Regions from separate parts of the Cellulomonas sp. zg-ZUI22 genome, predicted to be linked through region 3. Evidence: riboswitches for the same ligand, from Rfam matches in the RefSeq annotation. Region 3 holds a riboswitch; each other region holds the start of a gene.
What was found. A riboswitch is a leader RNA that binds a small molecule or an ion and turns the genes downstream of it on or off. The one in region 3 is predicted to bind S-adenosylmethionine.

Region 1 (2,250 bases), 430 kb from region 3:
TACAGCGGCAGCACCTCGGCGACGCGCGCGCCCACGGACTCCAGCGCGGGGGCGCTGGCGGCGCAGTCGAGGTTGGCGTAGGTGCGGCTGGTGCCGTCGACGAGCGGGACGGTGGTCGACGCGCCGACGACCGGCAGCAGCGGCGCGTCCCCGCTGCGCGGTCCGGGGGCCGCGGTGCCCGACGCCTCGTCGGCACACGCGAACAGCTCGGTGATCGTGGTCATGGTGCTCCTCCGGAACGGTCCGGGGACCGCCGAGGGCCCCGCGCTTGCCGGCGCCGAACGGCGCGCGGCCAGGTCGTCACCCGGGGCACCCCACCGCGGAGGAGGGTTGCCGGCCAGCGAGCCGGGGCTTGTCGCTGGCGCTCATGACCTGTGTCGAGGATCGGCCGCCCGGCGCGGGCATGTCAACGGCACCACGCCGCCGCTCTCAGGATGCGAGACGCGCCGTCTCACCTTCCGTACCTCGCGGCGCGCGCTCCAGGCTGTGCAGCATCACCACGCTGCGGTACGTCTTGCCGGGCCACTGCACGACGTCGGCGTCGACGAAGCCCCACCGCCGGTACATCGCGCGCAGCGGCGCAGCGGGCTCCGCCGTGTCCAGGCCCACCGACCGCATGCCGCGCGCGAGGGACCACTCGCGCAGCACGCCCCACAGGTACGTCGCCAGCCCTCGCGCCCGCAGGTCCGGACGGACGGCGAGCTGGTTGAGCCAGACGCGGTCCGGCTCGAGCGCCAGGTCGGTGAGCGCCTTGATGCCGCGGCCAGGAGGGCTGGTCGCGGTGATGGTGCCCGCGAGGCCGCCGGCCGCGTCGACCAGCACCCACGAGGCGCCCACACCGAGGCTGCGCCGGGCGGTCGTCGCCTCGTCCTGGGTGGCACCCGTGAAGTTCAGGCCGCGCGCGGCGAGGTCCGCGTACGCGTCGTGCAGCAGACGCGTCAGCGCCGGCACGTCATCAGGGGTCACGGGTCGCAGCACGAGGTCCTCGGGGGCGTCCATCGCGCACCACCCTGGCACGGCCCGCGGCCCCGTCGCACCGCGGCGGGGCGTGCGTGAGACGCCCTGCCGGTGGCGACGCACCCTGGCGTAGCATCGCGGCGACCATCCAGAGCGGCCGAGAGATCTGGCTCGACGACGCCGCAGCAACCCGCACGGGCGACCGTGGCCGAGGGTGCTACCGCCAGAGACGATGGGAGGACCATGACCGTGCAGCCACGTCCCGCACCCGGGTACGCCGGGGACCTCACCCCCACCGAGGCCTGGGACCTGCTCGCCGAGCGCGACGACGCCGTCCTCGTCGACGTCCGCACGGACGCCGAGTGGCGCTACGTCGGCGTGCCGGACCTGCGCGGCCTCGGCCGCCAGGCGGCACTGGTGGAGTGGGTCTCCTACCCCTCGGGGCGGCCGAACGCCGCGTTCCTCGACCAGCTCTCGGCGGCGGGCGTCGCGCCGGGCGACGAGCGCCCCGTCGTGTTCCTGTGCCGGTCGGGGCAGCGGTCGATCGGCGCCGCGCAGGCGGCGACGGCCGCGGGCTACGGCCCGGCGTACAACGTCCTGGAGGGCTTCGAGGGCCCGACCGGCCCCGACGGTCACCGCGGGCACACGGGCTGGCGTGCCGCCGGCCTGCCGTGGCTCCAGCCGTGAGCACGCCCGACCTGCCGCCCGACCTGCCGCCCGGCCCGGGCGACTGGGACGACCACCGCCTCGACCGCGGGACCCTGCGCCCCGACACCCTCGCCGTGCGCGGCGGGCTGGTGCGCAGCGGGTTCGGCGAGATGTCGGAGGCCGTGTTCCTCACGCAGGGCTACACCTACGCCACCGCCGCGCAGGCCGAGGCCGGGTTCGCGGGCGAGGTCGACCGGTTCCTGTACTCGCGCTACGGCAACCCGACCGTCGCGACGTTCGAGGAGCGGCTGCGGCTGCTCGAGGGCGCGGAGGCGTGCTACGCGACGGCCACGGGGATGTCCGCCGTCTTCACGGCGCTCGCCGCGCTCGTCCGGTCCGGCTCCCGGGTCGTGGCGGCGCGGGCGCTGTTCGGCTCCTCGGTGGTCATCCTCGACGAGATCCTCGCGAAGTGGGGCGTGCGGACCGACTACGTCGACGGCCACGTGCCCGAGCAGTGGGAGCAGGCCCTCGCGACGCCCGCGGACGTCGTGTTCTTCGAGACGCCGTCGAACCCGATGCAGGACCTCGTCGACATCGCTGCCGTCAGCCGCCTGGCGCACGCGGCCGGGGCGACCGTCGTCGTCG
Region 2 (2,250 bases), 510 kb from region 3:
GTCGGCCGCGACGGCCTCGACCTCGTCGGCCGAGGTCCGGCCGGCCCAGAACGCCTCGAGGGCCTTCTTGAGCTCGCGGCGCGGGCCGATGCGCGGGTAGCCGAGGACGGAGCCTGCGGGGAAGGCCGGGGTCGCCGGCGCGGGCGTGGTGTCGGTCATGACAGGGTTCCTCGCGGTGTCGTCGTGGTCGCGTCGGCGGGGGTGCCGTCGGGCGCGGTGAGGTCGTGGGCGGCGACGGTGCTGCGGCGGCCGCCGACGAGGTCGGCGCCGTCGAGCAGGTCGAGCGCCGCCTCGTGCTTGTTGAAGGTGTAGACGTGGACGCCGGGCGCACCGCCGTCGAGGACCCGGTTGACCAGGTCGACGCCGGCCCGCGTGCCGCGGCGGTGCCGCTCGACGGGGTCGTCGGTGGAGCCGAGCAGGTCGAGGAGACGGTCGGGCACGGGGACGCCCGTGAGCTCCTGGACGCGGTGCAGCCGCGCGGGGTCGGTGGTCGGGATGATGCCCGGCACGATCGGGATCGTGACGCCCGCGGTGCGGGCCTCGGCGACCAGGCCCAGGTAGGCCTCGGCGTCGAAGAAGACCTGCGAGATCGCGAAGTCCGCGCCCGCCTCCTGCTTGGCCAGCAGCGCCTGGACGTCCTGGGCGCGGGTGCCGCCGGTGGCGTGGTTGCCGCGGGGGAACGCCGCGACCGCCACGGACAGCGGGCGGACGCGGGCGCGCACGGCCTGTGCGGCGCTGCGGCCGCACCGGCGGCGCTCGATCTCGCGCAGCAGCTCGACGAGCTCGGCGGCGGTGTGCACGCCCTGCGGGTGCGGCCGCCAGTCCGGCTCGCCCGCGGGCGGGTCGCCGCGCAGCGCGAGGAAGGAGCGCACGCCCTCGTCGAGGAACTCCTCGACGATCGTGGTCACCTCGTCGCGCGAGGTCCCGACGCAGGTCAGGTGGGCGATCGGGTTGAGCGACGTCTCGCGCAGCAGCCGGCGGACGAACGCTCGCGTGGTCTGCCGCGTGTGGCCCGACGCCCCGTAGGTGACCGACACGAAGTCGGGCTCGACGGACTCGAGCTCGCGCACGGTCGCCCAGAGCCGGGGGGCGGCGTCCGGGTTGCGCGGGGGGAACAGCTCGAAGGAGACCGTGGGGCGGTCCAGGGCGCCCGCCGGGTCGGTCCGACGCCGTGCGGCGCGGGAGGGCTCCGGCGCCGCCGACGCCGGCCCGGACGCCGCCGCGGAGCTCGTCGGCGGGGCGGTGGTCGGGATCTCGGCCACGACGCTCATCGCGCCGGACGCGCAGCTGTCGGGTGGGACGCCCCGCACGAGGGGTCGGTGGCACGGTCGCGCACGCTCATCGTCACTCCATCGTTCCTGGCGGAAGCACCCACACCCTCGCGAGGAGGGGGGTTGCTGCGGCGTCGTCGAGCCAGGTCTCTCAGCCGCTCTGGATGGTCGCCGAGGATCGTACGCCTGTGCCCGGATGGCGGACAGCGCTACTCGGAATGTGAGACGCCCTCGTCCGGCCCGCAGGCGTCGCGGGCGGTCGTCGACGGCGGCGCTCGCCGGCCCCCTGCAGGTCAGCGGCGCCGACGCTGCAGGACCGAGCCCTCCCGGCTCGTGCGCTGGTGCGGCAGCCCCGGGGACGAGGTGGGGACCAGGACGGGGACCGCCAGCAGACCGTGCTGGACGGCCTCGAGCACCACGGCGTCCGCGTCGTCCTCGCTCAGCCACGCGTCGTGCGCGGCCCGTACGGCCGCGTACCGCCCGTCGAGCTCCCGATCCTCCGCCATGCGGGCACACTAGCCGCGAGGTGGGCCCGTGCCGAGCCCGTGGGCGCGCTGTCACCCTGGGGGAGTATCGGCGCCCGTCGCGGCGGCCGCCCCCCGCCGCACCACGACGCAGCCCTCGAGGTGGTCGTCCACCACCCCGCACGCCTGCATCGCCGCGTACGCGGTGGTCGGGCCGACGAACCGAAACCCGTGGCTCTTGAGCTCCTTGGCCAGCGCGGCGGAGTCCGGCGTGCTGGACGGCACGTCCGCGAACGTGCGGGGCCGCGGCCGCGGCCCGGGCGCGTACGACCACAGCAGCTCGTCGAGGGTGCGCCCGGACGCGTGCAGCGCGAGCACGGCGCGCGCGTTGGCGACGGTCGCCTCGATCTTGGCGCGGTTGCGCACGATCCCGACGTCGGCGAGCAGCCGCTCGACGTCGTCCTCGCCGAACCGGGCCACCGCCTCGGGGTCGAACCCGGCGAACGCCTCCCGGA
Region 3 (2,250 bases):
CATCGCCGACAGGGAGTCGTTGGTGGGGGTGCACACCGCGTTCGAGCAGCAGCTGGACCAGCTCACCACCGAGTACGAGTCCGCACTGGCGACGTTCGAGGGCCGTCAGATGGAGCAGGTCAGGGCCACGATGGAGCTCGACGCGGACACCGACGAGCTCGCGCAGTACCGCGCGACGATCGAGGAGGAGGAGGCGCGCCTCGCGTCGCTGCCGGCCTCCCAGCGCGCGCGGTCGCTGCTGTCGTGGACGTGGCGCGACGGCACCACGCTGCCGCAGGCGCCGGCCGACGAGCTGCTGGCCGATGCGCGCGCCCTGCTCGCCCGGGACGAGGCGGAGCTCGCCGCCCGCACGGAGGCGCTGCGGGCCACGGATGAGGAGATCCTCGCGGAGCAGACGCGGATCACGACGGTACGGGTCGAGCTCGAGGCGCTGCTCGGGCAGCTCGTCCCGGGGTGATCGTCGGCCGGGACGTCCCGGCACCGCCGGACGACGCCGCCCCGGGGCCAGGGGCGCGGCGCCGTCCGGCGATCACCTCAGGCCTCGAGACCCGGAGGCAGCGCGATCTCGTACCCGATGCCGCTCAGCGCCGTGGCGTCGTCCGCGGCGTCGATGGTGCTGCCGGGCAGCAGCACGTCGGACAGGACCCGTCCGGTCGCGTCGGCGTGGTGGATCGCCGTGACCCCCCGCCCCCGGTACTGGTAGGCCAGCACGAGCACCCAGTCGACCGGCGCGGCGTCGGGGCCGCGCCCGTGCCGCAGCGGCGGGTCCAGGTGGTAGAGCGTCGCGGTGTGCGGCGGGATCGGCCGCCCGTCGTCGGCGCCCTCCTCGGGCTGCAGCGAGGCGACCTGCCATGCCACCGTGCGCCCGGGACGTCGCTGCAGCGTCCGCAGGCACGGTGTCCGCTCCTCGCGTGACGCCACGGCGACGTACCGGTCCCCCACGCGCACCACCCCGAGGTCGTCGTGCACCCACACGGTCGGGTCGTCGGTGCGCAGGTGGGCGACGAACGGTGCGTGGTCGTGCAGCCACCAGGTCGCGGTGGCACCGGAGGCGTGCTCGAGGCCGATGCGGTGCGGCCCCACGACCGTGAGCCGCCAGGGCGTCCCGGAGGCGGCGACGGCGCGGGCGACGAGCTCCGGCTGGACGACGTGGCCCGGTGAGGTGGACACGCACACCACGTGGGTGGGGGGATCGAGAGCGAGGTCGGACACGGGTTCTCCCGGAGGTCGAGCGTCTTCCCGTGCCGGCGGCGCGGGCGGATCTTCCTCCGGGGGCACCGTGCGCTCTGCGCGGTTGCCAGTCGGCCTGCCGGAGGGCTTGTGGCCGAGCTTCGTGATCGGGGCCCACGGTAGCGGCAAGGGCTGACATCACCGGCCCGTCGGGGAGATCCAGACCGTCGTCACCAGCTGACGGCCCGGCTCCCTCAGGCTGCGCCCGGGCCACCGCCCACCGCGCGCACGGCCAGGTCGGCCAGGTCGTCGGCGTCGAGGCCCGGCCATCCGTGCAGCTTCTGCCGCCACTCGGCGGGCACAGCCGCGGCGCCGTGCGCCGCACCGGCGAGCGCACCGGCGATCGCCGCGACCGTGTCGGTGTCACGTCCCCCGCGCACGGCGCGCTCCAGGACGTCGACGAGGTCCGCGCCGTGGTGCAGGGCCGACCAGGCGCCCTGCAGCGCCTGCACCACCCACCCGTTCTTGGCGAAGTCCGCCGGCTGCAACTCCTCCGCCTCGGCGATGACGGCCGCCCACCGTGCCCGCCGGTCCGCCGGGAGCCACGTGAGCTGCGCCGTCAGGTCGACGACGCCCTCGCGCACCGCGTGCCGCACCGCCAGCGACCACAGCACGCACGCGTCCCCGGCGTCGGGGTCGCCGTGCGTGAGGTCGGAGACGGCGCGCGCGGCCGCCGCGAGCGCCTCCTCCCGACCGTCGCCGAGGTACCCGAGCGCCACGGGGCCGGTGCGCATGAGCGTGCCGTTGCCACCCGCGTGCCGGGGGTTGGCGGCATAGTGCTCAGCGGACTGCCGACGGGCCGCTGCGGCGGTGGGCTCCGGCAGGGCGTCGAGCAGGGTGCTGGTCTGCACCCCGATGTCCGTGGCGGTCAGCGCCCACTCCGCCCACGCGGCGACGATCCGGTCGAGGCACGCCTCGTCGGCGAGCGAGCCGCCGTCGGCCAGCACCTGCGCGATCGGCACGGCCATGGACGTGTCGTCGGTCCACTCCCCCGGCTCCCAGTCGAAGCTGCCGCCCCCG

Region 1: it holds a riboswitch for S-adenosylmethionine, as region 3 does, so the genes downstream of both, J1G43_RS05025 (rhodanese-like domain-containing protein) here and J1G43_RS03145 (hypothetical protein) in region 3, are expected to answer to the same signal.
Region 2: it holds a riboswitch for S-adenosylmethionine, as region 3 does, so the genes downstream of both, J1G43_RS00800 (methylenetetrahydrofolate reductase) here and J1G43_RS03145 (hypothetical protein) in region 3, are expected to answer to the same signal.

What each region holds. Positions count from the first base shown of each region.
Region 1 covers NZ_JAFMUZ010000001.1:1,110,426-1,112,675, reverse strand. Annotated here, with positions in the region: gene J1G43_RS05035 (aminotransferase class V-fold PLP-dependent enzyme) at 1-224, opposite strand, end outside; SAM riboswitch class IV at 260-373, opposite strand; gene J1G43_RS05030 (GNAT family N-acetyltransferase) at 430-999, opposite strand; SAM riboswitch class I at 1,099-1,196, shown strand; gene J1G43_RS05025 (rhodanese-like domain-containing protein) at 1,201-1,644, shown strand; gene J1G43_RS05020 (O-succinylhomoserine sulfhydrylase) at 1,668-2,250, shown strand, end outside.
Region 2 covers NZ_JAFMUZ010000001.1:168,883-171,132, reverse strand. Annotated here, with positions in the region: gene metE (5-methyltetrahydropteroyltriglutamate--homocysteine S-methyltransferase) at 1-159, opposite strand, end outside; gene J1G43_RS00800 (methylenetetrahydrofolate reductase) at 156-1,271, opposite strand; SAM riboswitch class I at 1,336-1,442, opposite strand; gene J1G43_RS00795 (hypothetical protein) at 1,565-1,777, opposite strand; gene J1G43_RS00790 (DNA-3-methyladenine glycosylase I) at 1,829-2,250, opposite strand, start outside.
Region 3 covers NZ_JAFMUZ010000001.1:683,298-685,547, reverse strand. Annotated here, with positions in the region: gene J1G43_RS03150 (hypothetical protein) at 1-457, shown strand, start outside; gene J1G43_RS03145 (hypothetical protein) at 535-1,212, opposite strand; SAM riboswitch class IV at 1,227-1,339, opposite strand; gene J1G43_RS03140 (ADP-ribosylglycohydrolase family protein) at 1,425-2,250, opposite strand, start outside.